DNA from 3 places in the Enterobacter sp. CFEC122 genome. Region 2 is predicted to be linked to each of the others. Evidence: riboswitches for the same ligand, from Rfam matches in the RefSeq annotation. Region 2 holds a riboswitch; each other region holds the start of a gene.
What was found. Region 2 has a riboswitch for thiamine pyrophosphate ahead of thiC (phosphomethylpyrimidine synthase ThiC). Riboswitches for the same ligand answer to the same signal wherever they lie in the genome.
Positions count from the first base shown of each region.

Region 1 (5,947 bases), on a different contig from region 2:
GATGCCCTGCCGGGGATCGCCCGCTATGCGCAGGAGATGAAAACCACCACCTTCAGCGCGTCGCTGGCGGCACGTATTGAGCTGGCGCTTAAGACCGTACGGGAAGCCAACGGTATTGAGTCCGCCAGCGAGCAGGTTTATCAGCTGATTGGCGCGGGAACCAGCACCATTGAGTCCGTTCCGGCGGCCATTGCGATGGTGGAACTGGCAGGAACCGACCCGAACCGCTGCGCCATCTTATGCGCCAATCTGGGCGGTGATACGGACACTATTGGCGCCATGGCGACGGCCATCTGCGGCGCGCTCCACGGCGTGCAGGCGATTGATCCGGCGCTCAAAGCTGAACTCGACGCCGTCAACCAGCTCAACTTCGGCCATTATTGCGAGAAACTGCTGCGCTTCAGGGAGCAAAGGGAGGGCGTATGAAGGCATTTGCCCAACGTCTCGAAAATCTGCACGCCACGCGCCCGGTGACGGTGCTGGGCGCCGCGGTGATTGACGTCATCGCCGACGCCTACGCCCTGCCCTGGCGCGGGTGCGATATCGAACTTAAGCAGCAGGGCGTAAATATTGGCGGCTGCGCGCTGAACATTGCCATCGCCCTGAAACGCCTCGGGATCGCCGCGCAAAATGCCCTTCCCGTCGGCCATGGCGTATGGGCGGATATTATCCGCAACGCCATGGCGCAGCAGGATCTGCACAGCGCCGTAGAGGCTGAAACCGGCGACAACGGCTGGTGCCTGGCGCTGGTAGAGCCTGACGGCGAGCGCACCTTTATGTCCTTTAGCGGCGTGGAAAACCAGTGGCAGCAGCGCTGGCTGGATGCGCTTCACGTTCCGCAAAACAGCCTGGTTTATCTCTCCGGCTACCAGCTGGCCGCGCCGTGCGGCGAGCTGCTGACAGGCTGGCTGGAGGGATTACAGGACGTGACGGCCTTTATCGATTTCGGCCCACGCATCGCGGATGTTCCTGATGCGCTGATGGAGAGAATCATGGCCTGCAGGCCAATTGTGTCGCTCAATCGTCAGGAAGCGGAACTCGCGGCTGAAAGACTGGGTGTGGAGGCTGAAAACCTGGGTGAAGTGTGGCAGCAGCGCTTTGGCGCCGCGCTGATTGTGCGCCATGATAAAGACGGTGCTACGTGGTATGACGGTGACGCCTCGGGCGTTGTTCCGGCGTTTCCGGCTACGGTTGTGGATACCATTGGTGCAGGCGACAGCCACGCGGGCGGCACGCTGGCCGGGCTGGCTGCGGGTTGGTCACTGGCAGATGCCGTTCTGCTGGGGAATGCCGTGGCGTCATGGGTGGTCAGCCACCGCGGCGGGGATTGCGCCCCGACGCGCGAGGCACTACTCCTCGCACACAAAGACGTATAGATCGCTGCGACAGTAGCTGATGCTGTACTCAATCGGCCGATGCTGCTGGTCAAGTGCGACCTGCTTGATCACCAGCACCGGTATTTTTTCGTCCATCTTAATGTGCGCCTGAAACTCGCTGTCGGGCATGCGGGCGCTCACCCTTGAGCGGGTGCGCTGCGGGTAGATATTCTGACTGCGGAAGTAGTCATAGAGCGAAATGCCAATCGCATCCGGGTCGGGAATTAACCCGACGGGGACCCAGGACTCTTCAATCGACACCGCATCGTCATCGACATAGCGAATGCGCTTGAGCAAAAAGACCTCGCTGTCCGGGGAGATCGACAGGTGGTTGGCCACCTCTTCCGGACACTTCACCACCCGCTTGTTGACCCAGAGCGTATTCGGCTTCTTGCCGCGCAGCACCACCTGCTGGGAAAAACCGCGCGCCTCTTTAAGCGAATATTCGAAGATATTGTTGATTTGCGTGCCATAGCCACGGGCGCGCGTCACCACGCCCTCTTCTTCCAGCGCCTGCATCGCTTTACGCACGGTAATGCGCGACACCCCGGTCAACTGGCTCAGATCGCGCTCGCCGGGCAAAATATTCCCGTGCTCCAGCACCCCGCTGCGCACCGCGTTTTTTACCGTTTCGGCAAACTTCAGGTACAGCGGCGTGTTATCGGGCGCGGCGATCCGTTCATTCAGTTGAGCGATTAACCGGGTATGCGCTTGTTCCATCTCTGTTTTCTCAGGCGTGATGTATTCTGCCAGTATACTGGCTTACCACCATGCATGAAAATGGTGTACCGGCCCAATACCGTGACCGACTTCCAGAGTATCGGCTTTTGCCAGTGCCGCCGAGAGCCAGGCTTTTGCTTCGCTAACCGTATCGGCCCAGCTTTCATGACGTGGGCGCAGCGCCGCCAGTGCGGCCGAGAGCGTACAGCCCGTGCCGTGGGTATTTTTGGTCTGCACGCGCGGCGCGGTAAAGCGTACTTCGCCGTCGCGGGTAAAGAGCCAGTCCGGACTTTCCGGATCATCAAGATGCCCGCCCTTCATCAGCACCGCCCCGCAGCCCATCGCCAGCAGCGCATTGCCCTGCTCTTTCATTTCCCGTTCAGTTTGCGCGTGCGGCGCGCCCAGCAGCGCGGCGGCTTCCGGAAGATTGGGCGTGATGAGCGCTGCCTGCGGCAGCAGCTTATTGCGCAGCGTCTCGACGGCGGAGGCGGAGAGCAGCGGATCGCCGCTTTTTGCCAGCATGACGGTATCCAGCACCACGTTTTGCACCTGATAGCGCTTAAGCCGTTCGGCCACCGCTTCCACAATGTCCGTTTCGGCCAGCATGCCGATCTTGGTGGTATCAATACGCACGTCGCTGAACACCGAATCCAGCTGCGCGGCAACAAAATCTGGCTCGATGCGGTAGACCGACTGCACGCCGCACGTGTTTTGCGCCACCAGCGCGGTGATGACCGAGCAGCCGTACGCGCCCAACGCCGAGAAGGTTTTCAGGTCTGCCTGGATACCCGCGCCGCCGCTGGGATCGGTGCCGGCAATGGTCAGGGCGTTAATCCGCTTCATGACTGCTCCTCCAGCGTATAGAGCGCGTCGAGGAACGCGCTGGCAAAACTGCCCGGGCCGCGCGAGTGCGCAACGGCCACCGTTCCGGCCCGCTTCATCCATCCGCAGGCGGCGGCGATGTTATCCAGCCGGTCACCCGGCAGCGAGCAGCTCGCCGCCACAACGGCAGAGAGCGCGCACCCGGTGCCCACCACGCGCGTCATCAGCGGGTCACCGCCGGTAACCGTTCGGGTGCGTTGCCCGTCCGTGATGTAGTCTACCTCGCCGGTGACCACCACAATCGTATTGATCTGCCGTGCCAGCGCCTGGGCAGCAGGCACCGCGCTGGCGGCGGTATCGGTCGTATCGACGCCGCGCCCGCCCGCGCTCATCCCGGCGAGGGCAAGGATTTCGGAAGCATTGCCGCGAATGGCGGCCGGTTTCAGGGCAAGGATTTGATGGCAAAACCGGGTGCGGAACGCCAGGGCACCCACGGCAACCGGGTCCAGCGTCCAGGGTTTGCCTGCCGCTACCGCACTTTCAATCGCACGACGCATCGACTGGGCGCGCAGCGCGGTCAGCGTGCCAACGTTAACCAGCAGCGCATCGGCTATCGCGGCAAACTGCTCGGCCTCTTCGGCCTCGATCACCATCGCCGGAGATGCGCCCAGTGCCAGCAAAACGTTGGCCGTAAAGGTCTGTACGACGTCATTCGTCATACAGTGGGTCAGCGGAGAACGGGTTCGGAAGTGGTGTAAAACGTGTAAATCGAGCAGGTCAGGCTGCATGGGTTCGCTCCTGCCTTGCGTGAAGAAGCGATGACCGGGAAGGCATCTGACTTCCCTACGCTGGCATTATCCAGATCAGGTAATACGGGTATTTCTCAGCCTTCACAAAGAAGGGCACCCCGAGTCAAAATACTTTTAAAACAATGATTTATTAAAATCAATGTTCTCAATCAGTGTAACCGTGGCCACTGGCCAGGCGCAAGGAGTTTTGATTTATCACGGCAGCGTTCGCGTTATGAATCTCCCTAAACACGTTTTCGCTAGCATCTTCAACATAAATATTTTTTCCTGGTATATCCCGGAACAAAAATGAGCTGATTTCATTTTCATTCGAAGCTGACGAAAGGTTCGATAATAAATAATCGGCAAAAACCCATAAATTTACATAAACTGTTATGTGTATTATTAACCCATTTTAATCAAAACACTTAAATACAATTAATGTATTGGTGTTTTATATCTAATTTCACTCTCATCCATTATGAAAGGCTATCTTATTGTATTATAAGATTATTACGCCAGGTCTTTCTGGATCGACTCGTTTAGCTATTCCTGCTATTTATGATTTAGATCAATAATCAAAATTACACATTCATAGATAGTTACTGCACGTTACGAAATAAGTTATCAAACCAAAATTTCCACCGTTAATCGTGAATTAATTCAGATATAACAAGACGTTGTATCTTCCCGCCAGGATAGCGCCCTTACTTTATTTTTTCTTGTAGTGATGATGAGAGCTTTAAAATGAACTATTTAAATACAACAGCTATCGCTGTTTTTGGTTTTGTGTTCGCTGGTTCAATGAATACCGCAAATGCAGCGGAAGTAAACGTAAACCTTGACGATAACGTCAATAATCCAGGTGCTCACATTCAAATTCAGGGTACCGATAAAACCGCCTATAACCTTGATAACATCGAGGGGAGTAACATTAAGCAAGACGGGCAAATCTATAACCTTCAGGGCGATATTGACAGAGCAAATACAGCTATTAATAAAGCACAAGATACAGCTAACACCGCTCAAGATGGCGTAAACGCTAACACTCAAGCTAACGCTATCCTTAATCAGAAAGTCGACGATAACAAAGCAGTTCAAACAATCATTGATAACAAACAGAATATATTGATTGATAACACTAATAATAAAGCAGATGTGGCTTTACAAGGCGTTATTACTAACGGTCAAGCAATCATTGATACAAACACAAGAGTAGATAAAGCTGAACTCACCGCTACCAATGCGAACAACAAAGCAGACGCTAACACTCAAGCGCTGGCAGGTAAGGTAGATAAAAGCATTTTCAACGCCGATCAGGATAGACAAGATCACGCCCTTCAGGATGCCTCTGACAAAGCGACTCAGGCATTTAATACGGGCGCTTATGCGCAATCTTTAGCGGTTGATGCACAAACGGTAGCCGCTGCTAACAAAGCTGCTGTTGCTAACGTTCAGTCACGCCAGCAAGCACAAGAAACGACGATTCAGAATCACAGCGCACAATTAGCGAATCATGAATCACGTATTACTGCGTTAGAGAGTCAAAATAACGCTAAGTTCTCTTCTCTGGAGAATCAGCAGAATGAGGATCGCAAGGAATATCGTGCTGGTATCGCTGGCGCTGCTTCTCTTGCTGGTTTGCATTACGTTGATACAGATAACGCGGTTGCCGTCGGTGCTGCCAACTTCAAAGATGCGCAAGGTTACGCAGTCGGTTACCGTCATAAGTTCGCTGAGAATATAGCCGCTACCCTCTCTACATCAGGTACATCCAACGGTGATGAAATTGTTGCGGCGTCCGCATCTTACGGATGGTGATTTAACAATATTATATTAAAATGCCAGCAAACCGCCAACCAGCAAAAAACTCACCATTGAGTTTAATTAGCTGGCTATAACTCAATACATTGCTGCTAGCACAAAAATGACAAAGTACATTTTTATTTCCGCTGTTTTGTATCTCACTTTTATTTTATTAGGGATATGGATCGGCTTGATGTTAGGCACCTATATTTATAATTGTAATTACTGAGGCAATAATGAAAAAGTTAATGATGGTAGCGGCTATATTATCTCTTGCTGCGTGTTCCTCACCAGCTCAACGGATGGCTGATTGTCAAAGCAAAGGAGTGAGTAAAGATGCTTGTTATATTGCAGAGCAAAACCGCACCACAGCCATTAACGCTGCGGCTGAAAAACAGGCTTTAGAGAATGCTGCTCAACTTGCACAGTCAGCGC
Region 1 covers NZ_JBRIQR010000007.1:97,147-103,093, forward strand. The annotation lists gene ACVCAM_RS07150 (ADP-ribosylglycohydrolase family protein) at 1-426, shown strand, start outside; gene ACVCAM_RS07155 (PfkB family carbohydrate kinase) at 423-1,376, shown strand; gene ACVCAM_RS07160 (GntR family transcriptional regulator) at 1,350-2,096, opposite strand; gene thiD (bifunctional hydroxymethylpyrimidine kinase/phosphomethylpyrimidine kinase) at 2,139-2,939, opposite strand; gene thiM (hydroxyethylthiazole kinase) at 2,936-3,706, opposite strand; TPP riboswitch at 3,742-3,838, opposite strand; gene ACVCAM_RS07175 (YadA C-terminal domain-containing protein) at 4,454-5,527, shown strand; gene ACVCAM_RS07180 (hypothetical protein) at 5,749-5,947, shown strand, end outside.
Region 1: another riboswitch for thiamine pyrophosphate. It lies ahead of thiM (hydroxyethylthiazole kinase); the one in region 2 lies ahead of thiC (phosphomethylpyrimidine synthase ThiC).

Region 2 (5,947 bases):
TTTCGCCAGATCCGCCGCGTGGGCGGCAATCTTGTAGGTGATCAGCCCCTGTTTCACGTCCTCTTTGTTAGGCAGGCCGAGGTGCTCTTTCGGCGTCACGTAGCAGAGCATGGCGCAGCCGAACCAGCCGATCATCGCCGCCCCAATGCCTGACGTGAAGTGGTCATAGCCCGGCGCGATGTCGGTGGTCAGCGGCCCCAGCGTGTAGAACGGCGCTTCGTGGCAGTGCTCCAGCTCTTCGGTCATGTTGCGGCGGATCATCTGCATCGGCACGTGGCCCGGGCCTTCAATCATCACCTGCACGTCATACTCCCAGGCGATTTTGGTCAGTTCGCCCAGCGTGTGCAGCTCGGCAAACTGCGCTTCGTCGTTGGCGTCGCGGATGGAGCCCGGGCGCAGGCCGTCGCCCAGCGACAGAGAGACATCGTAAGCGGCGCAGATTTCGCAGATCTCGCGGAAGTGTTCGTAGAGGAAGTTCTCCTGGTGATGGGAGAGGCACCACTTCGCCATGATCGAACCGCCGCGCGAGACGATGCCGGTCAGACGCTTCGCGGTCATCGGCACGTAGCGCAGCAGCACGCCCGCGTGAATGGTGAAGTAGTCCACGCCCTGTTCCGCCTGCTCCAGCAGCGTGTCGCGGAACGCTTCCCAGGTGAGGTTTTCGGCAATGCCGTTGACCTTCTCCAGCGCCTGATAAATCGGGACGGTGCCAATCGGAACCGGGCTGTTACGCAGGATCCATTCGCGGGTTTCGTGAATATAGCGGCCGGTGGAGAGATCCATTACCGTGTCCGCGCCCCAGCGCGTTGACCAGACAAGCTTTTCAACCTCTTCTTCGATGGAGGAGGTGACGGCCGAATTACCGATGTTAGCGTTGACCTTCACCAGGAAGTTGCGGCCGATAATCATCGGCTCGGATTCCGGGTGGTTAATGTTGGCGGGGATGATCGCGCGGCCTGCGGCCACTTCGTCACGCACAAACTCCGGCGTGATGTTCGCCGGCAGGCGTGCGCCAAAGCCTTCGCCCGGGTGCTGGTAGCGCAGCACTTCGCTGCGGATACGCTCGCGGCCCATGTTCTCGCGGATGGCGATGAACTCCATCTCCGGCGTGACGATCCCCTGGCGGGCGTAGTGCAGCTGCGTCACGCATTTGCCCGCTCTGGCGCGTTTTGGCGTCAGCAGGCCGGTAAAGCGCAGCGCGTCCAGACCGTCGTCGGCCAGGCGTTCTTTGGTGTATGCAGAACTGCGTACGCTCAGTTCTTCGCAGTCGTTACGCGCCTCTATCCACGGCTGGCGCAGCTTTGCCAGACCCTGCTGGACGTTAATAGCCACATCAGGATCGCCGTACGGGCCGGAGGTGTCATACACCGGCACGGCTTCGTTGTCTTCATACTGCGGATTCTCTTTGCTGCCGCCGATAAGCGTCGGGCTGAGCTGGATTTCGCGCATCGGGACGCGGATATCGGCCTGCGAGCCGGAAATGTAGATGCGTTTCGAGTTCGGGAAAGCGGTGCCTTCCAGGGTGTCGATGAAGTGTTGGGCCTGTGCACGCTGTTCGCGGCGGGTCAGTTTTGCAGTAGACATAGCTCATTCCAAAAGTGAAGGACATGGCTTGTCAGACGACGGATGAAGCAAGAGAGGATCGCCCGGGGGGCGATACAACAGCAGTGTGACTCTTGTTCCCTTCGCAGGTATTAGCCTGATCAGGTTCCGCGGATCCCGAATTAACGGTCTCAGCCCGGCTTTCGCTCTGGGCACTCCGACAAGAAAAATCCCCCTCGTGAGAGGGGCGAATGGTTGTAAATTACTCGTTAACGATTAAGAACTCAAGCCGGGCGCGCGATGTTATCTTCGGGGCTGGCGTCCAGGACGAGGCTAATCAGCTTATCTTCCAGCGTGAATCGCTCTTCCAGCGCTTCGCCAAGGTCGGAAAGCGCCTGCTGGAACTCAAGATAGTTATCGTGATCGATGGCGTTCTCAAGCGTGGAATCGTAGTAATCCATGATCTGCTGGGTGTTGGCTTCCAGCAGCGGACAAAGTTTGCTGGCCGCTAAATACGGCGTTGTCCCTTCCATTTCGCGGATAATGCGTTCATAAATATTGAAATGGCCGTCGGACAGGTAGTCGACCAGGCTCTGACAAAAATCATCCAGCGCTTTTTCATTCAGCCGCATAAACGATTCTTTGCCAGGCTTAAGACCGACCAGATTGTAATAAGCCACGAGTAGATGCTTGCGCACATGTAGCCAGCGATCCACCAGTTTGTTACTTCCTCTAACGCGCTCAGTCAGGCTTTCTAGCTGGTTTAACATGGTCGACTCCGCAAAGTGTAGGATTGAATCTGCTCATCCAGAATGTAACCACAGTGCTAACAACATGTCAGTGAAGCGAAGGTAGTGCAATAGATATGGATCGTATTATTGAAAAATCAGATCTGGGTTGGTGGATCGTCAGTCACGAACAAAAATTATGGTTGCCCGGTGGAGAGCTGCCCTATGGTGCGGCGGAAACGTTCGATCTCGTGGGCCAGCCTGCGCTGAAGATCGGCGAGTGGCAGGGTGAACCCGTGTGGTTGATCCAACAATCGCGTCGTCTGGATATGGGATCCGTTCGCCAGGTGTTGGATCTGGACGTAGGCCTGTTCCAGCTGGCGGGGCGGGGCGTGCAGCTGGCGGAGTTTTACCGTTCGCACAAATACTGCGGCTATTGCGGCCATACCATGCACCCGAGTAAAACCGAGTGGGCGATGCTCTGCAGCCACTGCCGCGAACGTTATTACCCACAAATTGCGCCGTGCATTATCGTCGCTATCCGTCGGGATGACTCTATTTTGCTTGCACAGCATACCCGCCATCGCAACGGCATTCATACCGTGCTGGCCGGGTTCGTCGAAGTGGGCGAAACGCTGGAGCAGGCAGTGGCGCGCGAGGTGATGGAAGAGAGCGGAATCAAAGTGAAGAACCTGCGCTACGTCACCTCCCAGCCGTGGCCGTTCCCGCAGTCGCTGATGACGGCCTTTATGGCCGACTATGACAGCGGCGAGATCGTTATCGATCAGAAAGAGCTGCTGGATGCGAACTGGTATCGCTATGACGATCTACCGCTGCTCCCCCCACCGGGTACCGTGGCGCGCCGGCTGATAGAAGATACCGTAGCGATGTGTCGGGCCGAGTATGAGTAGTGTTACACTGAGGCCATGACGCTTAAGGAACTGCAAAAATGACCGAACTGAAGAACGATCGTTATCTGCGTGCGCTGCTGCGCCAGCCCGTTGATGTCACCCCGGTGTGGATGATGCGCCAGGCGGGACGCTATCTGCCAGAGTACAAAGCCACGCGCGCGCAGGCGGGCGATTTTATGTCGCTGTGCAAAAACGCCGAGCTGGCCTGTGAAGTGACGCTCCAGCCGCTGCGCCGCTTCCCGCTGGATGCGGCGATCCTCTTCTCGGATATTCTGACCATTCCGGATGCGATGGGCCTTGGCCTGTACTTCGAAACCGGTGAAGGCCCGCGTTTTACCTCTCCGATCAGAAGCAAAGCGGACGTGGACAAGCTGCCGATCCCCGATCCGGAAGGCGAGCTGGGCTACGTGATGAACGCCGTGCGCACCATTCGCCGCGAGCTGAAAGGTGAAGTGCCGCTGATTGGCTTCTCCGGCAGCCCGTGGACGCTGGCGACCTATATGGTGGAAGGGGGCAGCAGCAAAGCCTTCACCCTGATTAAAAAGATGATGTACGCCGAGCCGCTGGCTCTGCATGCGCTGCTCGACAAGCTCGCGAAGAGCGTCACGCTCTACCTCAACGCGCAGATTAAAGCCGGTGCGCAGTCGGTGATGATTTTCGATACCTGGGGCGGCGTGCTGACCGGGCGTGATTATCAACAGTTCTCCCTGTATTACATGCATAAAATCGTTGACGGCCTGCTGCGCGAAAACGAAGGCCGCCGCGTGCCGGTGACGCTGTTCACCAAAGGTGGCGGTCAGTGGCTGGAAGCCATGGCGGCAACCGGCTGCGACGCACTGGGTCTCGACTGGACCACCGATATCGCTGATGCCCGCCGCCGCGTGGGCGACAAAGTGGCGCTTCAGGGCAATATGGACCCGTCCATGCTCTATGCGCCGCCTGCCCGTATTGAAGAAGAAGTGTCGACTATACTGTCTGGTTTCGGCCAGGGGGAAGGCCACGTCTTTAACCTCGGCCACGGTATTCATCAGGATGTGCCGCCAGAGCACGCAGGCGTATTTGTGGAGGCGGTGCATCGGCTTTCTGCCCAGTATCACAAGTAAGGAGTCGTTATGGATCTCGCGTCGCTACGCGCTCAACAAATCGAACTGGCCTCATCGGTGATCCGCGAGGATCGTCTGGATAAGGATCCTCCGCAGTACATTGGCGGAGCCGACGTCGGGTTTGAGCAGGGTGGGGACGTGACGCGAGCGGCGATGGTGGTCCTGAAATACCCTTCGCTCGAACTGGTGGAGTACAAGGTCGCGCGTATTGCCACCACCATGCCGTACATTCCGGGCTTTCTCTCCTTCCGCGAATATCCCGCGCTGCTGGCTGCGTGGGAGCAGCTTTCGCAAAAACCTGACCTGCTTTTTGTCGATGGGCACGGTATCTCACACCCGCGCCGTTTAGGCGTTGCCAGCCACTTTGGGCTGCTGGTGGATGTGCCGACCATCGGTGTCGCCAAGAAACGCCTGTGCGGCGCGTTTGAGCCACTCTCCGCCGAGCCGGGTGCGCTGGCACCGCTTATCCATAAAGGCGAGCAGCTGGCGTGGGTCTGGCGCAGCAAGGCACGCTGTAATCCGCTGTTCATCGCCACCGGCCATCGGGTGAGTATGGACAGCGCCCTGGCGTGGGTACAGCGCTGCATGAAGGGCTACCGCTTACCGGAGCCAACGCGCTGGGCTGACGCGGTGGCCTCTTCGCGTCCGGCTTTTGTTCGTTGGCAGGAAATTCAGCGATGATTCAGGTAAACTGCGCCTAATTTTCGATTCGAGAGATCATCATGCTACAAAACCCGATTCACCTGCGCCTTGAAAAGCTGGAAAGCTGGCAGCACGTCACCTTCATGGCTTGCCTGTGCGAGCGCATGTATCCCAACTATGCCGCGTTCTGCAAGCAGACCGGCTTTGGTGATGGCCATATCTACCGCCGCATTCTGGATCTGATCTGGGAAACGCTGACGGTGAAAGACGCGAAGGTGAATTTCGACTCTCAGCTCGAAAAGCTGGAAGAGGCGATCCCGGTGGCGGATGATTTTGACCTGTACGGCGTCTACCCGGCAATTGATGCCTGTGTGGCGTTAAGCGAATTGCTCCACTCCCGCCTGAGCGGTGAGACGCTGGAGCACGCTATCGAAGTCAGTAAGGCCTCTATCACCACCGTGGCGATGCTGGAAATGACCCAGGAAGGTCGCGAGATGACCGACGAAGAGCTGCGCGCAAACCCGGCCGTTGAGCAAGAATGGGATATCCAGTGGGAGATTTTCCGCCTGCTGGCAGAGTGTGAAGAACGCGACATTGAGCTGATCAAAGGGCTGCGCGCGGACTTACGTGAGGCCGGTGAGAGTAATATTGGTATAATTTTTAACCAATGAGATAAGAAAACTTGAGATAACGCCCGTTTTGTCGCTCCTCGACTCTTCCCTTTCGACCCTTGTCTGGTCTACATTTGGGGGGCGAAAAAAAGTGGCTATCGGTGCGTGTATGCAGGAGAGTGCTTTTTTGGCATTTTCGTCGCACTCGATGCTTAGCAAGCGATAAACACATTGAAAGGATAACTTATGAACAAGACTCAACTGATTGATGTAATTGCGGACAAGGCTGATCTGTCTAAAGTGCAGGCTAAAGCTGCTCTGGAATCTACCCTGGCTGCTATTACTGAGTCTCTGAAAGAAGGCGATGCTGTACAACTGGTTGGTTTCGGTACCTTCAAAGTGAACCACCG
Region 2 covers NZ_JBRIQR010000039.1:32,876-38,822, forward strand. The annotation lists gene thiC (phosphomethylpyrimidine synthase ThiC) at 1-1,584, opposite strand, end outside; TPP riboswitch at 1,664-1,772, opposite strand; gene ACVCAM_RS21320 (Rsd/AlgQ family anti-sigma factor) at 1,827-2,312, opposite strand; gene nudC (NAD(+) diphosphatase) at 2,408-3,181, shown strand; gene hemE (uroporphyrinogen decarboxylase) at 3,220-4,284, shown strand; gene nfi (deoxyribonuclease V) at 4,294-4,965, shown strand; gene ACVCAM_RS21340 (YjaG family protein) at 5,007-5,597, shown strand; gene hupA (nucleoid-associated protein HU-alpha) at 5,784-5,947, shown strand, end outside.

Region 3 (5,947 bases), on a different contig from region 2:
ATGAGCGTCAGGTAATGACGATTGAAAGCAAAGAGCAGCGCGTTGCCCACGGCCATGGCGCAGCAAAAGAGGATCAGCCTGCGGCGATCGCCCTGGCTGTCCGATCGCTTCGCCAGCGCGAGGCTGACCAGGATCCCGGCTATCGCGTTGACGGTATAAAACAGCCCCACCCAGAACGGCTGTGCCCCCACCTCGCGGCTGAGAAACAGGCTCAGCGTCGGCGCCTGCAGCGCTCCCGCCACGCCCATCATAAAGGCCACCAGCATAAAAGCGGCATACACGCCGTTCAGGCGTCGCCCCATCGTCATCAACCACAGCATGCGCAAGTCCTTGTGAAAGCGAATCGAAATTGGGTGAAAGAATAAACGAAAAAAGCCAGCAAAAACATTTTGCTGGCGGGTGATTAGCACCAATACTCAGTCACACATGATCGAGGCGAGTCAGCGAGAAGAGGCCGGTTTCGTAACGTCCCACTGCATCAGTTCTTCTAACATTTTCAGCCGTTGCTCTGCACACGGGCGGGCCAGCCAGGACGATCCTTTTGTCGCTGAAAAGTACTGCTGATAAAACTGACGTGCGGTAGACCTCTTCATCATTTACCTCCTCGCTTCATCGGGAAGCATTATTGGCCTAATATAGGGATTAATAAATTGCTGGTTTTTTGTCAGGAGTTCCTCTTTTATGCCTTCCGGTCGTCTGCAGCAACAATTTATCCGCCTCTGGCAGTGCTGCGAGGGGCAATCGCAGGAAACCACGCTCAACGAGCTGGCTGACCTGCTTAGCTGTTCCCGCCGCCATATGCGCACGCTGCTCAATACCATGCAGCAGCAGGGGTGGTTAAGCTGGGAAGCGGAGGCGGGACGCGGAAAACGCTCGCGGCTGACCTTTCTCTACACCGGGCTGGCATTGCAGCAGCAGCGTGCAGAAGACCTGCTCGAGCAGGACCGTATCGATCAGCTGGTCCAGCTGGTGGGCGACAAGGCCGCCGTGCGCCAGATGCTGGTCTCCCATCTCGGACGCAGTTTTCGTCAGGGCCGACACATTCTGCGGGTGCTCTACTACCGTCCGATGAAAAATCTGTTGCCCGGCACGGCGTTACGGCGTTCTGAAACCCACATGGCCCGACAAATCTTCAGCGGCCTGACGCGGATAAATGAGGAAAACGGGGAACTGGAGGCGGATATCGCGCACCACTGGCAACAGCTTTCCCCGCGCCACTGGCGCTTCTTCTTACGCCCGGGCATCCACTTTCACCACGGTCGCGAACTGGAGATGCACGACGTCATCGCCTCTCTGGAACGCGCCCGCAGGCTGCCGCTCTACTCGCATATTTCGCGCATCCACTCCCCCACGGCCTGGACGCTGGATATTGAGCTGTCGCAGCAGGACAAGTGGCTTCCCTGGCTGCTGGGCTATGTGCCCTCAATGATTTTGCCCGCCGAGTGGGAATCATTGAACAATTTTGCCAGCCAGCCGATTGGCACCGGGCCCTACTCCGTCTCCCGCAATAACAGCAACCAGCTGAAAATCCGCGCGTTCGATGACTACTTTGGCTATCGGGCGCTGATCGACGAAGTGAACGTGTGGGTATTGCCGGATCTCAATGAAGACCTGAGCTGCGGGCTGACGCTTGAAGGCCCCACCACCGGAGAAAAGGCCTTGGAGAGCCGCCTGGAGGAGGGCTGCTACTATCTCCTCTTTGACCGCCGCACCCACCGTGGGGCAAACCCGGCTGTCCGCAAGTGGATCAGCCACGTGCTGTCTCCTTCCAATCTTATCTACCATGCGGAAGAGCAATACCAGACATACTGGTTCCCGGCGTACGGCCTGCTTCCGCGCTGGCACCATGCCCGACCAACGCGCTGCGACAAACCCGCAGGGCTGGAGTCCATCACCCTGACCTACTACCGCGATCATGTTGAGCATCGTTTTATCGCGAGGATCATGACCCGCCTGCTGGCAGCGGAGGGAGTCAGGCTGGACATCAGGGAAGTGGACTATGACGAATGGCATCAGGGGGAAATCGCCAGCGATATCTGGCTGAACAGCGCCAACTTCACCCTGCCGCTCGATTTTTCCCTCTTCTCGCATTTGTATGAAGTCCCGCTGATCCAGCACTGCATCGACCGGGACTGGCAGCAGGATGCCGCTCTGTGGCGTGCGGGCGAGATGAATCTTGCCGTATGGTGCCAGCAGCTGCTGGCCGAGCAGGCGATCGTCCCGCTGATCCACCACTGGCTGATGATCCAGGGCCAGCGCAGCATGCGCGGCCTGCGGATGAACACCCTGGGCTGGTTTGATTTTAAATCCGCCTGGTTTGCGCCCCCGGAGCCATAACGCTTTCGTAATATTCACCAAATCATTACAATAGCGCCGTTCTCAACGGGGTGCTGCATCACAGATGTGCGCTGAGATAATACCCGTCGAACCTGATCCGGATAACGCCGGCGAAGGGATTTGAGGCTGTCGCTCAAAATCCTTTGCCACTCAACCCTGAGGTGCAAAGTGTTAAAAAAAGTTCTCCCCCTGCTGGCGCTGTTCGCGCTGCCCGCTTTAGCCAAGCCCGTTCTGACGGTCTACACCTACGACTCCTTCTCCGCCGACTGGGGCCCTGGCCCGGTCGTCAAAAAAGCCTTTGAAGCCGACTGCAACTGCGAGCTGAAGTTCGTGGCGCTGGAAGATGGCGTTTCGCTGCTCAACCGCCTGCGCATGGAAGGCAAAAACAGCAAGGCCGACGTGGTGCTCGGGCTGGATAACAACCTGCTGGAAGCCGCCTCGCAAACCAAACTCTTTGCCAAAAGCGGCGTCGCGGCAGAGGCCGTTAACGTGCCGGGCGGCTGGAACAACGACACCTTTGTGCCGTTCGACTACGGCTACTTTGCTTTCGTCTACGATAAAAACAAGCTGAAAAACCCGCCGAAGAGCCTGAAAGAGCTGGTGGAAAGCGACCAGAAGTGGCGCGTGATTTATGAAGATCCGCGGACCAGCACGCCGGGCCTGGGCCTGCTGCTGTGGATGCAGAAAGTCTACGGCGATAAGGCGCCGGAAGCGTGGCAGAAGCTGGCCGCCAAAACCGTCACCGTGACCAAAGGCTGGAGCGAAGCCTATGGCCTGTTCCTGAAAGGTGAAAGCGATCTGGTGCTGAGCTACACCACCTCCCCGGCCTACCACATTATCGCCGAGAAGAAAGACAACTATGCTGCGGCTGATTTTGCGGAAGGGCACTATCTGCAGGTGGAAGTGGCCGCGCGTACCGCCGCCAGCAAACAGCCGGAACTGGCCGAGAAGTTCCTGAAATTTATGGTTTCACCGGCATTCCAGAACGCCATTCCAGCGGGCAACTGGATGTATCCGGTCACCAGCGTTACGCTACCCGCAGGTTTTGAGCAGCTGACCAAGCCGAAAACCTCGCTGGAGTTTACGCCGCAGCAGGTCGCCGCGCAGCGTGCCGCATGGGTAAGTGAATGGCAACGCGCCGTCAGCCGTTAATTCCCGGCTGGTTACTCCCCGGATTGCTCGCCGCCGTCGTGATGGTGGCGGTCAGTCTGGGAGCCTTTCTTGCGCTGTGGTTTAACGCACCGGAGAGCGACCTGCTCGCCCTCTGGCACGACAGCTACCTCTGGCACGTTATCCGGTTCTCCTTCTGGCAGGCGGCTCTTTCTGCCCTGCTGTCGGCGATCCCGGCTATTTTTCTTGCACGCGCGCTCTATCGGCGGCGTTTCCCCGGCAGGCAGGCCCTGCTGCGCCTGTGCGCCATGACGCTGATCCTGCCCGTGCTGGTAGCGGTATTTGGTATTCTGAGCGTTTACGGCCGCCAGGGCTGGCTGGCCTCGCTGTTCGGCCAGCTTGGTATTGAGTGGTCATTCTCGCCTTACGGACTGCAGGGCATTCTGCTGGCGCACGTATTTTTCAATATGCCGATGGCAACGCGCCTCTTTTTGCAGGCGCTGGAGAACATTCCCGGCGAGCAGCGGCAGATTGCCGCCCAGCTCGGCATGCGCGGCTGGTCGTTCTTTCGTTTTGTCGAATGGCCGTGGCTGCGCCGCCAGCTCCCGCCCGTGGCGGCGTTAATCTTTATGCTCTGCTTTGCCAGCTTTGCCACCGTGCTGTCACTCGGCGGCGGGCCGCAGGCCACCACCATTGAGCTGGCGATTTACCAGGCGCTGAGTTACGACTACGATCCCGGTCGCGCCGCACTGCTGGCGATAGTCCAGATGGCGTGCTGTCTGGTGCTGGTGCTGTTGAGCCAGCGGCTGAGTAAAGCCATTCCCGCAGGTAGTCATCAAATAACCGGCTGGCGCGATCCGCAGGACAGCCTGCACAGCCGCATCAGCGATGTTATCCTGATCGCGCTGGCGCTGCTGCTGTTGCTGCCGCCGCTGCTGGCCGTTATCGTTGACGGCCTGAACCTCAATCTTATATCCGTCCTGCAACAGCCCGTTCTCTGGCAGGCGACCTGGACCTCGGTACGCATAGCGCTGGCTGCCGGACTGCTGTGCGTTATGCTGACCATGATGCTGCTGTGGAGCAGCCGTGAGCTCTACGCCCGCCAGGCGCAAAAAGCCGGACAAATGCTGGAACTGACGGGCATGCTGATACTGGCGATGCCGGGCATCGTGCTGGCAACGGGCTTCTTTTTACTGTTCAACAGCACCCTCGGCCTGCCGGAAAGGGCCGATGGCATTGTGATTTTCACTAACGCCTTAATGGCCATCCCCTACGCGCTTAAGGTGCTGGAAAACCCGATGCGCGACGTCAACAGCCGCTACGGTTTGCTGTGTCAGTCGCTGGGCATGCAGGGCTGGCAGCGGCTGAAGGTTGTGGAACTGCGCGCGCTAAAACGCCCGCTGGCGCAGGCGCTGGCGTTTGCCTGCGTGCTCTCCATTGGAGACTTTGGGGTCGTGGCGCTGTTCGGTAATGACGATTTCCGCACGCTGCCGTACTGGCTTTATCAGCAAATCGGCTCTTATCGCAGTCAGGACGGCGCGGTCACCGCGCTGTTACTGCTGCTGCTCTGCTTTGCCTTATTTACCGTTATCGAAAAACTTCCGGGGCGCGATGTTAAAACTGACTGATGTAACCTGGCTCTATCAGCATCTGCCGATGCGCTTTACGCTCTCCGTTCAGCAGGGCGAGCGGATTGCGGTGCTTGGCCCAAGCGGTGCCGGGAAAAGCACCTTGCTCAATTTGATCGCCGGTTTTCTGCAACCTGCCAGCGGGTCGATAGCCATCGATAATCGTGATTTCACCAACGCCCCTCCGGCTAAACGCCCTGTGTCGATGCTGTTTCAGGAAAACAACCTGTTTACCCATCTGACGGTGCGGCAAAACATCGCGTTGGGAATGCATCCGGGGCTCAGGCTGAACGATGCCCAACGCGAAAAACTTGAAGTGATTGCCGCACAGATGGGGATCGCTGAATTCATCGACAGGCTCCCGGGCGAGCTCTCCGGCGGCCAGCGTCAGCGCGTGGCGCTGGCGCGTTGTCTGGTGCGCGAGCAGCCGCTGCTGCTGCTGGATGAGCCGTTCTCGGCGCTCGATCCCGCGCTGCGCCAGGAGATGCTCGCCCTGGTGCAGGAGGTCTGCCAGCGCCAGCAGCTTACGATGCTGATGGTTTCGCACAGTATCGAAGATGCCGCACGGATTGCGCCGCGATCGGTGGTGATCGCGGAGGGACGCATTTTGTGGGATGGAGCAACAGAAGCATTAATGAGCGGAAAAGAAAGCGCTTCTGGATTATTGGGTATAAAACCGTAGGCCGGGCAAACGCAGTGCCGCCCGGCGCTTAACGGCTCACAACTTTCAACAGGATCTCACCGTACACCGGCATCAGAGGGTGGCGAATCAGCGCCACAAGCGCCACCACGGCCACACCCAGCGTCAGCGGGGCCAGCCACAAAAGACGAGAGCGCGGAAGATAGCGCGTCAGGCGATCGACGCTCGCTTT
Region 3 covers NZ_JBRIQR010000026.1:26,759-32,705, reverse strand. The annotation lists gene ACVCAM_RS17545 (sugar efflux transporter) at 1-320, opposite strand, end outside; gene sgrT (glucose uptake inhibitor SgrT) at 441-593, opposite strand; gene sgrR (HTH-type transcriptional regulator SgrR) at 682-2,337, shown strand; TPP riboswitch at 2,374-2,474, shown strand; gene thiB (thiamine ABC transporter substrate binding subunit) at 2,506-3,489, shown strand; gene thiP (thiamine/thiamine pyrophosphate ABC transporter permease ThiP) at 3,465-5,075, shown strand; gene thiQ (thiamine ABC transporter ATP-binding protein ThiQ) at 5,059-5,757, shown strand; gene ACVCAM_RS17515 (DedA family protein) at 5,786-5,947, opposite strand, start outside.
Region 3: another riboswitch for thiamine pyrophosphate. It lies ahead of thiB (thiamine ABC transporter substrate binding subunit); the one in region 2 lies ahead of thiC (phosphomethylpyrimidine synthase ThiC).